Regions from separate parts of the Desulfosporosinus sp. FKA genome, predicted to be linked through region 2. Evidence: riboswitches for the same ligand, from Rfam matches in the RefSeq annotation. Region 2 holds a riboswitch; each other region holds the start of a gene.

Region 1 (5,913 bases), on a different contig from region 2:
ACTCCTGTCAGCAACACACAATACCACACAAGCTTTGAGATATCCAGGTGTTTTTACGCATATACCTTGGAAAGCTCCGGAGTGAACGTTTGACGGTTCAATTCATCGATTTTTTTGTACTCAGCAGGGGAGATAAGGCCGTTTCGGAGCAAGATATCCAAAAGCTTTAACGCTGCCTTATACTTGACTTCATTGGCCGTCTGATTATTTGACATATCGCTCACCCCCTATTTTACTGCAGAGAAAGGGATGGGCTTTGATATTCCAATTGGATTTGACCCTCCAACGGCGAATAAAGTTCAATGCCCAGCTGATCCAGACCTCTTTGAAGCTCCAGTAATTTGGCTGTATCCCGCTTCAGGCAGTCAACCTTCTTTACAAGCAATACATCCATTATGCTATTTCCGGCAGCCTTCATGACCTCCGCAAGACCGGTACGGTCAAAATCCAGCTCGCTTCCTATATCCACTGATTCGCCGACAACAACAAATCCCATCTGTTCGGAGTAATCCATAAGTTCCTTTTTCTGGCCTTTCAGAGCGCCGTGGGTATCCTCCGGCGCGTCGATCCGACAGTAAATCCATGCTCGCTTCTGGCTTCCATGGCTTAAAAATTCAAGAGCCTCATCAACGCTCACAATCGGAATATTTACAGGCTCCTTTTCGCCTTGCTGCATGGGTACCAGTTCTTTAGTGATCCCTTTCAGAAGCCTCTGATCCGGGCAGCGGTTGATAAATTCGCCGAAGGTGTCCAGAACCAGCCTGTCCAGCGTATCTGTTAAAACCATCTTGTCCGCATGCTCTTTTTTCAGCATGATAAAGCTTGCAATGCCGGACGGGGATTTCTCAAAATAGAATTCCTGACTCTCTCCGTCAAGCCCGTACACGTAACCGATAATTAGCTCCTTCTTTAGCAATTCAGCCAATGCTTCCTTTTCCATTTCGTTTTCCTCCCTGATATTTTGAATTTAATCTCAGAAGGATACGGCAGGGCGTTAAAAAAATAGCCCTGCCGCATTGTTTCTGAGATCAAAAATGATCTGCTTGTTCTTCATTACGAATTGCCGCTTCTATTCGGCACTACTTCCCGAAGCGGAAAAGCCTTGCGGCTCTCAGGGCGGCAGCATAAACGGTTTGCCGGTTAAGCAAACACCATAAGAATTTTACCTCCCCCAGGATCTCTGGGAGCCGCCCCCATTGCTTAAGCCTGTGGCTGGACGGAAGTAGCATTATCACTGTCCATTTCATTGCGAAACAGTCCACCACGGACCGTTCAATGACCGGGCGTTCCCGCTCGTCACCTTCGATGCCATCGGTTCGACGGATGAAATTCATCCGCAGGCAGTCTTGGCGCGCCCGTCAACGTCGCTGCCGCTTTTCACACGGCTGGATAGCTCATGTATCTATGCTGCCGGATATAATATTTTCAAAGAACAACAGGAGAATAAAAAATTCCCCTCACTTCTTTAGGGAAAAAAGTGAGGGGTTGGACCAAAAAACTTTTATTTTTCTAAAAGTTTTTTGAGCTGACCAAATATTCGTTTTTTGCGATTGTGTATGGTCATGCGAGGAATACCTGTTTCTGCAGACAATTGATGCTCGCTTTTTTTGAGGTAATAAAGCGCTATAATCAGCTGGCGTTCAGATTCATTTAGCAGCAACAGACATTGTTGAAGCCTTTTAATCATATCACGCTGAACAATTTCATCCTCCATGGAATCCTCTGCAGTAGAAATTGTATACTCCACAGAGATGCCTTTCTCATTGCATCCTTCAAGCGAGATATTGTTATCCCCCGCCAGCCTGTCCAGGTATTTTTCTCTGTCCCGGCAGTGGTAATAGGCTTTGTAGACCTCCTTGGTCACTGTGACACGCGTCCCTCTGACCAGCAGGGTATATTTTTTATCATGATTATTCATAAGCTTGTCCTCCATTTCGAGAATCTAAAAATCCGGAAATGAAGAACAAGCGGAGGAGATCTGCAGCGAGCCGCTGTTTTGTTATTGCATAAAATAAAAGCCACTCGTTTTGCTCCTTTCTGGGGAGCCAAACGAGCAGCTTCTTCTAATGCAGAACCGGCCGGGCCTGACGCATAGCAATAGTGCTACTCGTCAGGCCCGGCCGGCACCTTTATAATCACTCCGCTTTACAAGGGGAGGATAGCGTCAAGCGCTGGAATCGAATATCATAAGTTCATTTATTTGATTGTGGAGTCGCCTTATAACTTGAGGTCTGAGAACTTCTTACTCTCATAGACCTCGTTATTGTCCAGCAAAATTGAAACCTGAGACTTGCATAGATGACACTTTACGTTTACAACATCACTTTCAGCCTCACTCGTTTCAGCTAACAGGGCCAGTGCCTCAGCATTTCCGCTGTAATCAGCAATTCGGCGTCCGCAATTTGGACATTTGAGCCTTTTCTTTTTTACCATCTCATACCCTCCTGCATCATTTATCTCTATCAATACAAATACCTGCTCTGAAAAAGGGCAGGCATTCGCAAAGATCGGCAACCAGGCTGTCATAGCGCGTCAAACGCTTTAGACCCTCGGCTTTGCGTCCCTGCCTTTAGACAGGTTTGCCCTTAACTTTATCTATTTTTAGCTGTCAGAGTAATTAAAGCCGTCATGCGCTTTGCAGACGGTAATTTCCCGGCAATCTGTTGGGTTCAATCATTTTCACAGAAGAAATAACTCTTGACACCATATGCAACATGAATTATTATGAATGTGCAGGTTATCTGCATATTTGAATTATATGCAATCTACTTGTATTTGTCAATATATAACATGAAATTTACCTGCTTATACTTAGGAGGGCGGTCTACATGAAATTCGGAGAAAAAATAAAAAATGCCCGCGTCGCAAAAGACATGACGCAGGCGGAACTGGCGCAGGCAGTCGGAGTATCTCTCCGCACAATGGTCAGCTATGAAAACGGAGATTGCTATCCTAAAAAACGCGAGGTGTACGGGAAGCTGGCTGAAGTTTTAGGTGTTGATACGAATTATCTGCTGACCGAGAATGAGGAATTTATAAACGCTGCCGGAGAAAAATACGGCTACCGGGGAAAGAAGTACGCTCAGCAGCTCATCACAGAGGTCAACGGCCTTTTTGCCGGAGGCGACATGGATGACGAGGATTTGGATGCCGTTATGAGAGCAATCTCCGACGCTTATTGGATAGCCAAGGAGAAAAACAAAAAGTACACGCCGAAAAAGTATCGTAAAGCAGACAAGGAGTAGTCCGTTTTTTCGGACTGCTGCTGTGATAGAATTAGCATAGGGGGGGAATTCATTGAACAAGGCGCTTATTTTTGAATCAGCTGAAAAATATATCAAGCGCTTCGGAACGCGTGATCCTTTTGCCATAGCAGACGAGCTGGGCATTGAGGTTCTGTTCCGCAATGACTTCACTAAGCTGAAAGGGCTTTACCGCGTGATTCAGCGCAACCGCTTTATCTTTTTAAATGGTAACTTGCCGGAACAGGTGCAGACCTTGGTATGCGCCCATGAGCTCGGACATGACGCACATCATCGGAATCTTGCCGATGACAGTCCGTTCCGTGAATACGTTCTTTATTCCATGAATACACGTCCTGAGTATGAAGCCAATTTGTTTGCGGCTTCACTGCTTCTTCCCGATGATGAGGTTCATAAGTATGCCCGTGAAGGTTATGACGTTGTCCAGATTGCAGCCATGATGAACACAGATATTAACCTCATGCTGATAAAGCTGGGAGATATGAACTCCAGAGGCTATTCGTTCAATACAGCTTATACACCACGCTCAGATTTCTTGATCAGATAACCGTTCTTTCTAAGGAGGGTTTGAGGGTAATGTCTCAATTACCGAAAATAATATCGGCCGCTGGTTTGTTGAGCGGAGATAAAGATAATAACACGAAAGCCCTTCTTACTGCTCTGTAAGAGGGGCTTTTGGATGACTGATGCTTTTAGATTTTTCTGTGTAAAATATACCGAAATAAAGACTACTCGGTGCACATTATATTTCCATTTTGTAAAATGGACTTAAATTAATAAATAGCTGATTGTCGATTTCCGGTAATTTCTCTGCTGATTATCTCTATTAACTCCTCTTGTCTTGGCTGCCTAATGTCAGTTGATATAACGACAGTATTTTAATTAAGCGATTGTATCGCAAGTGATCCTGGCTCAACTGATACATCGGAACGATACGTTTAATCTTGACTGGAGCTGCTTCTCCATCCGTCAAACACCAGTACGGAACAAGATTCGGCAGATCTCCCTTTTCTGTTTGTGCGGCTTTTTCAAACATAGCATCCCATGTTTTTTCACTGCTGTATTTGTGTGCAATATTCTGGTGCACTGCAAGGCACTTGTACCGATTAATACATCCCTCACGCTGCTCCAGGTCTATAGGGTTTGACGGTAAGTTCCAGCACATGACCTTGCGGCAGTGGAATTGGAAATCCAATCCTTCCTGTCCGATTGATGTAGTGGACAACACAAACGGACGGAATGGTGAATTAAATGCTTTGCGGATTTTCTCAGTTCTCTGCACATTTTCGTTGCTGATGCGAGCATTGAAATATCCAACAGCAAAGTGCGTGCCCAGACACGGCTTTTCTTTTTCTGCTCCTGTAAAGGATTCCAGCGTATCTACCTGCAGAGAGGCCGTATCCGAAAAAGCATCGATCATCGCATCTGCAAGAGCATCTCCCTGTTCGCCAAGTATATGAGCGTATTCATCCAGCATAGCCTGCAGATTACCGCCACACAATATCGAAAGACATTTTCATAATAGGAATCGCCGCCCTTGCTGCCATACAGCAAGTCAAGAACAGCCGAGCTTTCGGCTTTATTAAATAAGCTGACAAATACTTTTTTAGAAAGCTCCCTGGGTATCACTTCGTTAGAATTAAAAAGCCTGTAGGCACAAATGGCAGGTGAACCAATTGCCATGTTGACTAATATGCCAACATTCCAGCTGGGATAGTCGAAGGTGTCGCTGATGGATTGCTGTCCAGTGCTTTTATGAGCTCTATCAGCGACTTTGCACCGGCAGCTCCGCTTTCGGAAAGCTTGTATTTGGCTTTAACGGCATTCAGCTTTGGCTGAAGCTTTTCGGCAAGCTCTCTCCTGATTTGCTTAATATCCTTGCCGATGTGCTCATCTGGATTATAAAGCCGTGCAAGAATGCCGGATACATGGCAAACAATATCTTCCGTCACGTTTTTAAGCCTTGTAGTACCAAAACGACGTTCTTCCCTAGTCGCAAAGTATACTCTGCCATGCTTCAGTTTTGCGTTATGAGAGTTTGCCGATTGTCAGCCTTCCGCTTCATAAGAAAGCATAACCGACACCATTCTCGGCACCATTTCCCATGAGGAAAATACGAGTACCTTTGAATAGTCTTTGTTTTTATCAAATATACTACTTCCTGTAGGAATTATTGTAATTTATATTCTTATTAATTTAGAAGTTAATTCAAAGAAGACTTTACAAACAAGGCCGTGTAGAAACTTAGTTTTCTCACGGCCCCGTCGACATAGCTTATTAGATTCCACAAAGAGGTAAGATTTGAGCTAATACTATTTATTTTCTAGTACAAATTATTTATTCTCTTTTTAAGGTCTAAGACCTTTTGTTCAATTATTTTAACGGTTTTTACAAACTCCTCCTTATCTTTACCAGTTGGATCTTCAAGCCCCCAGTCTTCCCTGTATTTACATGGCAGAAAAGGACACTTTACGTTACATCCCATCGTAATTACAACATCGACAGGGGGAATATCAGATAGTAATTTTGATTTTTGAGTATCGTTCATATCCACAGCATAGAGTTCCTTAATTACATTTACCGCATCCTGATTAATTTGAGGTTTAGTTTCAGTACCTGCTGAATAAGCTTCAAAACTATCTGCAGCCAA
Region 2 (5,913 bases):
GGTTTAATTGTTGTACCATGATAACTGTGTATATACAAAGTAAATATATGAAAACGGGCAAATCGTGCGAAAGTGCGAGACGCAAAGCCAAAGGGTCTAAATTTCTAACTGAAACATGACAGCCTGGTTGCTTAAATATCGAAAAAAAAGCAGAAGCAACATATTGTTGCTTCTGCTTTTTTCTAAATGTTTTTTCTAAAGGATGGGGTGTGAAAATAACTGAGGAAATTGAAAATAATTTAGAAATGGAGGAAGACACGAAAGCTACGGTATTGAAATTATGTGTGAAAGCAAGAGGCTGTCTGCACTTGAAGGGGGAATTACATCATGAAATGGTTTTATAATTTGAAGGTCGCTCCCAAGTTAATCATAGGTTTTATTCTGGTGGCTATCATTGCTGCAGTAGTTGGAACAGTAGGCGTTTTAAATATACAGAAAATCACAGCGGAAGACTTGACCATGTATTCTCGACATACCGCTACTTTACCGGCTTTAGCAAGTGTAGCTCAAACGTATCAAAGAGAACGTGTGGCCATACGTGATGCGTATGTTCAAAAAGATCCCAATAAAAAGCTGGAGGCAATCAATAAATTAACTGAATTTGACAAGGTCATAGTCAATTCTATGGCTGCTTTTAAAACTGGAATAAATGACCCTCAGGCGGCAGAAGCTTACAATAAATTATCTAAAAACCTTGACGATTTTGCAGTAATTAAGCAACAAGCGATCAAGGACATTCAAGCAAACAATATGGATGATTTGTATAATGTGTTAACCAGTGCCCGGGACGTCCAAATTGGAGATGAGGTACAAACAAATACAGATACCCTTATGACGTTGAAAACAAATAATGCTAAACAGTCATCAGATTCTAACCAGTCTACAGGAAAAACTGCAATAATAACAATGATAGGTTTTATAACAGGCGGAGTAATTCTGGCAATAGTTCTTGGCATCTTCATATCCCGCATTATCAGCAATCCGGTCAATAAAATGGTTAAAGTTGCCGATAAGCTGGCAGATGGCGATCTTAATGTGAATGTTGAGGCAGATACAAAAGATGAGATTGGTCAATTAACATCGGCCTTTAGTCGTATGGCCGAAAGAATTAACGAAGTTATGACCAATATTGCGGCTGCCTCTGAACAGGTGGCTTCGGGGTCGAAACAAGTATCTGATTCAAGTATAGCTCTTTCCCAGGGGGCTACTGAACAGGCTAGTTCCATCGAAGAGCTGACTGCTTCTCTGGAGGAAATATCCACTCAGACAAAGCTGAATGCCGAAAACGCAAATGAAGCGAACATCTTAGCTGACAATGCCAAGGCGAATGCCGTTCAAGGTAATAACCAGATGCAGGAAATGTTGAAGGCGATGGAAGAAATTGACAACGCTTCAGCCAATATCTCTAAGATAATTAAAGTTATTGATGAGATCGCTTTTCAAACAAATATCCTGGCTCTTAATGCTGCTGTTGAAGCTGCAAGAGCCGGTCAACACGGAAAAGGCTTTGCTGTCGTAGCTGAGGAAGTAAGAAACTTGGCGGCTCGTTCCGCAAATGCAGCCAAAGAGACAACGGATATGATTGAAGGTTCTATTAAGAAAGTGAAGAGTGGTACCAAAATTGCCAGTGATACTGCGGCAGCACTCAATGAAATTGTAAATGGTATTGAGAAAGTGGCTAACCTTGTTAATAATATTGCCGTTGCCTCCACTGAACAAGCTACCGGTGTTGGGCAAATAAATTTAGGTATTATGCAGGTATCGCAGGTCGTTCAAACAAATTCTGCCACTTCAGAAGAAAGTGCGGCAGCCAGTGAAGAGCTTTCCAGCCAAGCAGCTATCCTACAAGACATGATTTCGAAGTTTAAACTAAAGCAAAATACAGAGTCGGGCAGTATAGACCGCTTGAGTCCGGAAGTTTTGAGAATACTTGAAAACATGACTGAAAAGAAAACTATGAATTTAGGCAAAGATGGTTCTTTTGAGCAAGCCCGCTCAGAAGCGGCAGCTACCAACAATGGTTTTCCAAGAATTTCACTAACTGACCAGGAGTTTGGCAAATATTGATAAACTTAAACAAAAACTTAGCTTCTTTTAACAGTTACTTCATATTCGGGAGTTATACTATTAATAAGCAACGAATTGTTTATTAATTAGGCATTTGCTAAGCATAGGAGGAAAACTTAGAAACTATGACAGCACAGGAAATTAAAACTCTCGAAACTATTCTAGCTGAGGTTGGTCTTGAGCATTTACAACCCGAAAGTAAGGAACGTAAAGAAAAGATTCAAAAAGTAAAAAAAGATAAAAAGCAAATACTACAAATAAGTTAGGTATTTGCTTTTTATCTTAGATACACTTGGTAGTAGAATATCATAATTGTACCTATAATAGAATAGGATCTATGGATCAATATTATAGACCGATTGACATATATCGATAATTTGATATAGTAATTATACAAAAGAACGCAAATAATCTATAATTTTGCGATAGACTTATAAAGTTCGATATTATTGTAATTTTTTTGACTAAATGATCTAGTAGTTTAATATTCGTATGCAAAAGGCAAACTTATCGAAAGATAAGGACGCAAAGCTATGGGTCTTAACAGATAAACCTGAAGATCGCCAAGCCGCCGAACGTTTTCATTTGCCTTTATCGCTATGCGAAAAGGCTTTTTTAGTTTAAGGAGGGGCAAGCTATTGAATCAGGACTCTATAAATGAACCTTTGCTGGAACTGTATTTATACGAAACGGTTCAGTTTCTTGAACAGATGGAGCAAATAGTATTGGTCAATGAAAAAGCCAGTTCTTATCCAAAAGATGACATTGACGAAATATTTAGAATCATGCACACAATTAAAGGCTCATCTGCCATGATGCTTTTTACTGATATTTCTTCTGTAGCCCATGCTATTGAAGATTTATTTTTTTGCCTTCGTGAAGATGATCCCCAAAACGTAAATTATGAAAAGTTATCTGATTTAGTGCTTGATGGTCTTGATTATATAAAGCTAGAAATTGCTAAAATTAAAAATGGCTATGAAGCAGATGGAGATGCTTCAGAGTTAATTAATAAAGTTCAAGCCTTTTTGGCAGCGATTAAAGACCAAAAACATATTTTGCCAACGAGCCAGCCAAGACTACAAAATACAGATGAATTGTCTAGTGACTCAAAAGTCCTTAATGATTCGTTTCAAGTGTCTATTTACTTTGAAGACGGCTGTGGTATGGAAAACCTTCGCGCCTTTGGAGTGATTAATGATTTGGAAGGTATTGCTCATGAAATTGAACATATACCGGAAGACCTCGATGCTGATGCTAGTTCAAAAGTGATTAGAGAGCAGGGGTTAAACGTTCGTTTTAAGTCAAATCGCTCTTGTGAAGAAATTCATCAGCTATTTTCTCAAACTTTATTTTTACAAGATTTTCATTTGGATCAATTAGACGATCTTAACCACGATAAGGAGAATGATGGGGGACAATTAAATGAATCCCCTGTTGGAGCAGATAATCAAGATTTGAGGCCAAAAGAACACGGAGAAAAAGAAATTTCTTCTCTGTCTCAACCAAGCATCATAAGTGTTAATGTTGCGAAGTTGGACAAGCTGATGGATCTTGTTGGCGAAATGGTAATCGCCGAGGCGATGGTTACCCAAAATCCTGATCTTAAAGGGCTGGATTTAAAGAATTTCGATAAAGCCGCTCGACAGCTGCGAAAAATCACAAGTGATCTCCAGGATATTGTAATGTCTGTACGGATGGTTCCCTTAAGCGGAACATTTAGAAAGATGAACCGACCGTTGAGAGATATGTGTAAAAAGTTGGGTAAAGAAGTACAGCTTCAGTTTATCGGTGAGGAGACCGAGGTCGATAAAAACATTATTGAACATATATCCGATCCTTTAATGCACCTGATTCGAAATTCCATTGATCATGGCATAGAAACTCCTAACCAAAGAGAATCTGAAGGAAAACCGAGGGTTGGTACGATCGTCTTGGAAGCCCAAAATGCCGGCGGAGATGTCTTAGTAATTGTTAGAGATGATGGACGAGGATTTAATAAAGAAAAGATTTTAGAAAAAGCTCGCGAACGACAATTACTACTAAAGTCAGAAAGCGAGTATTCTGTTAGGGAAATTTATAATCTGGTTTTTCTTCCCGGCTTTTCAACGAGTGAGGAGATAACAGAGTTTTCCGGGCGTGGCGTAGGGATGGATGTGGTTGTCAATAATATCGAGTCTATTGGTGGTTCAATTTCAGCAGATAGCATTCCGGGTAAAGGTACAACTATAACTTTAAAGATACCACTTACCTTAGCTATCATCGATGGAATGAATATCAAAGTAGGTGATTCCCGTTATACTATTCCGCTGACAGTTATTAAAGAATCCTTTAGACCGAAAAGCACTGATTTAATTGAAGACCCGGATCATAACGAAATGATTATGGTTAGAGGTCAGTGTTTTCCCATTATCCGGCTCCATGAACTTTATCACGTAAAAACCAAGATAACCAACTTTACAGACGGGATCTTAATTATGCTGGAACAGGATAAGCAAACGTTTTGTATTTTTGCTGATGAACTTCTTGGTCAGCAACAAGTTGTGGTTAAAGCTCTTCCAGCTTATATCCGACGGTTAAAAAAAGTAAAAGGACTCGCTGGATGCACGTTATTAGGTGATGGAAGTATCAGCTTGATCCTTGATATCGCTGGACTTGCCGGATAATAAAGGTTTAATGCTCAACAAAATCACGCACAGGGAAAGGAGCAAAAATTATGGCTGAGGCAATTGAAAATACGTTAGAAATGGAGGAAGACACTCAAAAGGGCAGGTATTTGACGTTCTCTTTGGACGAAGAAAGCTATGGTATTGAAATCATGTATGTTACGGAAATTATTGGAATTCAGGTGATCACAGAGATACCGGAACTTCCCGAATATGTTAGGGGCATTATCAATTTGAGAGGTAAGATCATCCCAGTCATGGACGTTAGGCTACGTTTTAAGAAGGAGCCCAGGACTTATAATGACAGAACCTGTGTTAATGTTGTGGAAATTCAAGCTATATCAATTGGGCTTATAGTAGATAGTGTTGCAGAGGTTTTATCAATTCCAGATCAGGATATTGTCGAGCCTCCGCAAATTAACATGAGGTCTAATAATCGGTACATAAAAGGAATTGGCAAAGTGGGAAGCAGTGTAAAACTTCTGTTGGACTGCGAAAAGTTGCTTACTGAAGATGAAGTGCAAGATTTAGCTGAAGCGTTATAAAGGACTTTTTTTAAAAAAGGGGGCGGTATTTTTCATGAAGAACTTAACCATCAAGGCCAGGCTATTTTTAGGTTTTGGCGCCATAGCAATAATCATGATTGCCATGGGGATTTATTCAATATATTCGTTGGCAATAGTTAATTCTCAAGTTGCCTACCAGGCTAATAACGTGGTACCCAGTGTTAATTATGCTGATTTATTAAAGACAGGAACGTCTGATTTCAGGATGAAGGAGCTGCAGCACATTATAGCTCAAACCCCAGAGGAAAGGCAAGAACTGGAAAAAGAAATGAATACAGTTCAAAAGGAAGAAATTGACAAAAATATCGAGGAATCAAAATCAGTTATAGATGGTGATACGGATCGCAAATTAATTAATGATATCGAAGCGGATTGGAATCAGTATTTAGTATTACATAATCAAGTTTTGGAATTGAGCAAGCAAAATAAGAGCGCCGAGGCAATGAAGATAGTGAACGGTGAGGAAGCAAAAATTTTTAATAATGTTTCTGATCTATGTCTTCAGCTTACGAAATTCAATCAGGATAATGCTTATGCATCTTATAAAAATGCAGAGTCTGTCTATTCCCAAGCAAAACTTATCTTAATAGTGATTCTGGTGTTTGCCGTAGTTA
Region 3 (5,913 bases), on a different contig from region 2:
GTTTTAGAGACAGAAGATGAAGGCTGTTTTTCGACTCGGTGAGAGTTTTGCTGTAACGATGGGAAAGGTTTGACATTCTCTTGTTTTGCGGATACTTCAGATTTAATGAGAGATGAGGCAGCGGGTTTGGGAGCAGTTCCCTGGAAGGGAATTTGTCCCGGCCGTTGTTGCTTGCTTGAAGTAAAGGTTTGTGTCTGAATAGGAGAGGGAAATGAAGCCATGGGCAAAACCCCCTTTAAAATCTGCGGATGTTTTTTTATAATACACTATATGAAATATATGGAAGAATGTTTAACATTTGGATGGCCGTTAAAGATTTAATTTAATGAATGGCAAAGAGCAAGGAGTCAGGACGTTTTGTCCGGATTCCTTGCTCTTCTTAGGTATAATATGTTTGATATAGGATTTAACAGGTTATTCGGCCAGAGCAATTGCTTCAATCTCCAAGATTGCGTCCTTGGGCAAGCGGGCAACTTGCACAGCGGATCGTGCGGGAGGATTCTCTGGGAAATAGGCAGCATAGGCAGCGTTCATAGCTGCAAAGTCATTCATATCTCTGAGGAAAACAACAGTTTTTACAACCTTATTCAGTGAAGAACCTGAGGATTCTAAGATAGCCTTAACATTATCTAAAGATTGTTTGGTTGCTCCTTCAATATCCGCCACTAATTCTCCTGTTTGAGGATTGATAGGGAGCTGGCCGGAAGTAAAAATAAGGTTGCCGGCTTTGATTCCTTGGGAATAAGGGCCAATAGCCGCAGGTGCATTTGGTGTATTAAGAGTTTGTTTGCTCATAATATTACCTCCTTTTAAAATGAATATTTGGCAAAGGGAAAACACTAACATTAAGTATACTTGATTTATAAGGAATTAACCAACCAAGAAATTGGTACCGGCTGATAGCAGAGATATTAATAATAGCGGAGAATCAGGTATCCGGCCGAAATGAAGATGCTGATCAACATCATGGGGAAACCAACTTTTAAGAATTGGATATAACGAATTTTAAGGCCATTCTTTTCAGCAATTCCAGCCACGATTAGATTAGCGGAAGCTCCCACTAAGGTTCCGTTTCCTCCGAGACAAGCACCTAAAGCTAAAGCCCACCACAAGGGCTGGGTTTGAGCTGGTGTGAGATGACTAAGCAGGGCTAATTTTTGGATTAAAGGGATCATGGTCGCCACGTAGGGTATATTATCAAGAAATGAAGAGAGGATCGCTGATATAAATAGGATTAAAAGGACTGTTAAGAGAGGCTGCCCTCCTGTCAAACTGATACTCCACTGTGCCAGACGATCAAGGACTCCGGTTTCGACAAGCCCTCCGACAAGTACAAATAATCCGGCAAAGAAAAAGAGCGTTGGCCATTCCACAGTTAAGAAGATATCTTCAGGTTCTTCACGGGTCCAGAGCATTAGGAGCATAGCTCCGCTTAAGGCAATGGTTGCGGTCTCTAAATGAAGAAGGGAATGAAAAGAAAAGGCTGAAATAACGAGAGCTAAAACGACTAAACATTTTTTGAGGAGGGCAAAGTCTTTAATCTCATTCCACTCGTTTTGCAGCATTAATTTGCTTTTTAAGGCTTCTTCGGTGATTAACTTTTGGCGATAAATAAAGTAAAAAAGGAACAAAATTACCACAATAATAATGAGTATCACCGGCGCAAGATTAAGGATAAAATCCATAAAACTGAGGCCCGTTTGCCCGGCTATCATAATGTTTGGCGGATCTCCGATCAGAGTAGCGGTACCGCCGATATTACTCATAAGAATTTGACAAAAGAGAAAGGGAATTGGATCAACCTCCAACTCATCAGCAATTGATAAGGTTATGGGTACTATCAACAAGACTGTTGTGACGTTATCTAAAAAAGCTGATAAGATACCGGTAAGGAGTGACAGGGAAATCAGGAGCAGGGCCGGATTTCCTTTTACTTTTTTGCTGACCCAGATAGCTAAAAAGGAAAATACTCCTGACCTGCGGGTAAGATCTACGATGAGCATCATACCAATTAATAATCCCAGAGTATTCCAATCAACGTGTTCAACTGCTTTTTCTTGAGTGACAATCCCCAAGATAATCATTAGTGCAGCTCCGGAAACGGCGATAACTGATCGCGGAAATTTCTCCATAATAATAAATAAATAGCTGAGTAGAAAAATACCTGTAGCAATCCAAATAAGCATTAACACACCTCCGGTAACTAATTTAAATATTTGCTTAAGATAGCGATTGTACATATTCGACTAAAGCTGAACGTCGATACTTCGATGACGAAAGTGTCTTGTGGACACTTTCGCCGAAAGCGCCTAGCCCATAACAAATGCGATCCCGCTGAAGGATGGAAAAAGGGGGAGTCTTCCGCTTAGATAAATATAAAAAGGGAGAGCAGTCCTAAGTACTGCTCTCCCCAGAGAAGTTTTATCTTGTAGTCTGGCCATCATAGCTTAATACTGACTAAACAGCAGCTTCAAGCCTTAGATCCATGACTTTAGCGTCCTTCACTTTCATGAAGTTTACCCCAACCGAAATAAAATTTATAAATATTAACGTAAAACTAGCTATTATTGAAATTATATCAAGAATTGGAAGCTGCCGTCAAGATAAATAATTGCAAATTATTATTTGCGTTCGGCATAACTTTCAGGATAAAACAGCTGGGACAAACCAATACTAATTCGGATAACTTAGATAAGCCATATTGTGTTAACGTAAGGAGGTTACTTGGGTGTTTAAACATGTCAAAGATATGGAATACACAGTTCACGTTGATCGGCCTGACCCTCGGTTCGCAGTACTGTTATTGGAACAGTTTGGGGGAGGCAATGGCGAACTTAAAGCAGCTATGCAGTATTTTTCTCAAAGCTTAGGCTGTAATGATCCGAAAATAAGGGATTTGCTGCAGGACATTGCTGCTGAAGAATTAAGCCATTTGGAGATGGTGGGAGAAGCTCTGGGGATGCTCATTGGACAAGTTGACAATATTCCCAAAGACTTTGCAGCGAATCATATGGCTTTGCTCGGGGGAGGCCCTCTGCTTGTAAATTCTGCCGGAGTTCCATGGATGTCAACCTATGTCAACTCCATGGGAGACCTGTATACAGACCTTTCATCAAATGCCGGAGCAGAATTGCGGGCAAAATTGATTTACGAGCGCCTTCTGCAGCAAACGGATGATGCCGGCGTTAAAGATATGATCCGATTCCTTTTAAGTCGCGAGGAGTCTCATAACTTCTCATTTATGAAAGCCATTGAGACACTGCAGGGATCAGGAGTGAATAAGGACTTCAGAGATTCGGATTTCTCGAAAAAATACATGAATATGTCCACTGGCCAAGGGGATAGCCGCGGGCCATGGAATCAAGGAAACGAGTTTTCTTATGAAGAAAATCCTAACGAGAAATATGGTGGACCGGCTCAATATGGAAAAGATCCTCAGCCAAACGGACAACGAGAAGTGGCACCTGGTTATATGGATCAGACCCGTAACAATCCTCAGTATGCCCAGCCACAACCGCCGAAACAACATTAATTATGCAAAAACAAAAACCAAAGGACGTTCCTGTCCTTTGGTTTTTAAGTAAAGAGATGGTGTTTTGGAAATTCTAAAAGTGAATATTTATGGTTGAACGGATTGACAAGAACCTGCAAATCAACTAATATATTTCGTGTACGAAATATACGTCAACGAAATATACGTTATCGAAATAAGTAAACAAAGGAAGTACGGATGATGGAAAATCCTAGTCAAAGTTATCAAATCGCTAAGCTGTTTCAAGAAATTATGATTCTTTTTAGACACAATAAAGGAAATGTCTTTGAAGAGAGCGGCATTACTATGCCTCAAATGATGGTTATGGGAATATTGGGTAAGGAAAAGACCCTTAAGATTACTGAATTAAGTGGGAAACTCAGCTTATCCAACAGTACCGTGTCAGGGATTATTGACCGTTTGGAAAACATGGGTCTTGTTGAAAGAAAGCGAAGTGAGGAAGATAGAAGGGTCGTGTATGTCAGTGTTTCACCAAAATTTGCCGAGATACATCAACGCTTACATCAACAAATCGTCAAAAATATCTCCGGCGCTTTAAGTACAGCAACATCGGAGGACCAAGAGAAAATTATCGAGGGGTTAGAACTCTTAAAGAAACTGCTTTATGATTACCAGCAATGTCCAATGGATAATTGATAGATTGTTAAGAGGTAGGGGGACGTTCATGATTAAATTGTATAAATCGTTAAGACATTTTTTACCCTATATTTGTGGCGTGATTTTGTTCCTTTTTGTACAAGTGCTTTCGGATTTATACTTACCAACGTTGATGGCGGACATAGTCGATCATGGGATTGTAAATAAAGACATCGGTTATATATTTCAAGTCGGTGGGCACATGCTTTTAATTGCAGCCGGAGGGACTTTATGCGCTGTTGCCGCCAATTATCTTTCTGCGAAAACTGCTGTAGGGTTTGGCAGGCTCTTGAGAAATAGAATCTTTACGAAAGTACAGAGCTTTTCTTTACAGGAATTTGACAAGCTTGGTACAGCGACATTAATTACCAGAACTACGAATGATGTGACTCAAGTTCAGCAAGTCTCCGTTCTAATTTTAAGTATGATGATTTCTGCACCACTTACCTGCCTGGGCGGGATTTTCATGGCTATCCATGAGGATCCAGGTTTAACGTGGGTTCTCTTAGTTTCGGTTCCGGTGCTTTTTGCCATTATCGGAATTGTCCTGACCAGAGGCATACCTCTCTTTAAGTTGATGCAAATAAAACTTGATAAGCTCAATCTTGTTTTGCGTGAAAATTTAACGGGAATACGTGTTATTAGAGCTTTCAATCGTATCGAAAAAGAAAAGAAGAGATTTGATGATGCCAATCTAGACCTTATGAACAATGCTGTAAAGGTTAATAAGATCATGGCTGTACTAATGCCTATGATGATGCTAATTATGAATTTCACTACGATTGCCATCATTTGGTTCGGAGGAATGCGTATTAATAATGGTGCGATGCAAGTGGGTTCTCTGATGGCCTTTATTCAGTATTCGACACAAATCTTATTTTCTTTCTTGATGATGACGATGCTCTTTGTAACGGTTCCGCGTGCTCAAGCCTCTGCTGCAAGGATCAACGAAGTTTTAGAAACTGAGGTTGAAGTTAAAGATCCAATCCAGACAAAGGTAATGCCTTTAAAGAAAGGATATGTTGAGTTTCAGGGCGTTTCCTTTCGATATCCCGGAGCGGAACAGCCGGCCCTTAAGGAGATTAATTTCAGTGCTGGCCCTGGGGAGATTACGGCCATCATTGGAGGAACGGGCTCTGGGAAATCAACCTTAGTAAATTTAATGATGCGTTTTTATGATGTTGGGAGCGGACGGGTTTTAGTGGATGGAGTAGATGCCCGAGAAATGAGTCAAGAAAGTTTGAGAGCTAAGATTGGGTTTGTTCCCCAAAAATCTGTGCTTTTTTCCGGAACCATTGGTGATAATATCCGCTATGGCAAAGAGAATGCTTCCCTGGAAGAGGTGGGACATGCTGCTCAAGTTGCTCAGGCTGTGGATTTCGTGGCAGGGATGGAAGAGGGGTTTGATCATATCATTGCTCAAGGCGGCACCAATGTTTCAGGAGGCCAGAAGCAGCGTCTGTCTATTGCCCGCGCTTTAATCAAAAGGCCCGAGATTCATATCTTCGACGACAGTTTCTCGGCCTTAGACTTCAAGACAGATGCCAAATTGAGAGCAGCTTTGAAACAGGAAGTTTCAGAGGCTACGGTATTTATTATTGCTCAGCGAGTCGCAACCGTCATGGATGCGGATAGGATTATTGTCCTCGATGATGGTCAAATTGCCGGCATAGGGACCCATCAAGAGTTGTTAAGGACTTGTGAGGTCTATCATGAAATTGTAG

What was found. Region 2 has a riboswitch for cyclic di-GMP ahead of B5771_RS22255 (chemotaxis protein CheA). Riboswitches for the same ligand answer to the same signal wherever they lie in the genome.
Region 1: another riboswitch for cyclic di-GMP. It lies ahead of B5771_RS13665 (hypothetical protein); the one in region 2 lies ahead of B5771_RS22255 (chemotaxis protein CheA).
Region 3: another riboswitch for cyclic di-GMP. It lies ahead of B5771_RS01230 (ArsB/NhaD family transporter); the one in region 2 lies ahead of B5771_RS22255 (chemotaxis protein CheA).

What each region holds. Positions count from the first base shown of each region.
Region 1 is NZ_NAHZ01000029.1:164,344-170,256, reverse strand. It holds gene B5771_RS24335 (SHOCT domain-containing protein) at 54-215, opposite strand; gene B5771_RS13675 (recombinase family protein) at 233-940, opposite strand; gene B5771_RS13670 (sigma-70 family RNA polymerase sigma factor) at 1,502-1,918, opposite strand; gene B5771_RS13665 (hypothetical protein) at 2,218-2,433, opposite strand; cyclic di-GMP riboswitch class I at 2,507-2,594, opposite strand; gene B5771_RS13660 (helix-turn-helix transcriptional regulator) at 2,829-3,245, shown strand; gene B5771_RS13655 (ImmA/IrrE family metallo-endopeptidase) at 3,298-3,810, shown strand; gene B5771_RS13650 (helicase-related protein) at 4,090-4,740, opposite strand; gene B5771_RS13645 (hypothetical protein) at 4,952-5,215, opposite strand; gene B5771_RS13640 (arsenate reductase ArsC) at 5,587-5,913, opposite strand, start outside.
Region 2 is NZ_NAHZ01000034.1:219,575-225,487, reverse strand. It holds cyclic di-GMP riboswitch class I at 47-135, shown strand; gene B5771_RS22260 (methyl-accepting chemotaxis protein) at 328-2,067, shown strand; gene B5771_RS24450 (hypothetical protein) at 2,193-2,333, shown strand; cyclic di-GMP riboswitch class I at 2,558-2,643, shown strand; gene B5771_RS22255 (chemotaxis protein CheA) at 2,706-4,733, shown strand; gene B5771_RS22250 (chemotaxis protein CheW) at 4,784-5,278, shown strand; gene B5771_RS22245 (methyl-accepting chemotaxis protein) at 5,313-5,913, shown strand, end outside.
Region 3 is NZ_NAHZ01000010.1:30,943-36,855, reverse strand. It holds gene B5771_RS24495 (hypothetical protein) at 1-221, opposite strand, end outside; gene B5771_RS01235 (Rid family detoxifying hydrolase) at 415-795, opposite strand; gene B5771_RS01230 (ArsB/NhaD family transporter) at 912-2,186, opposite strand; cyclic di-GMP riboswitch class I at 2,425-2,531, opposite strand; gene B5771_RS01225 (manganese catalase family protein) at 2,729-3,532, shown strand; gene B5771_RS01220 (MarR family transcriptional regulator) at 3,734-4,189, shown strand; gene B5771_RS01215 (ABC transporter ATP-binding protein) at 4,218-5,913, shown strand, end outside.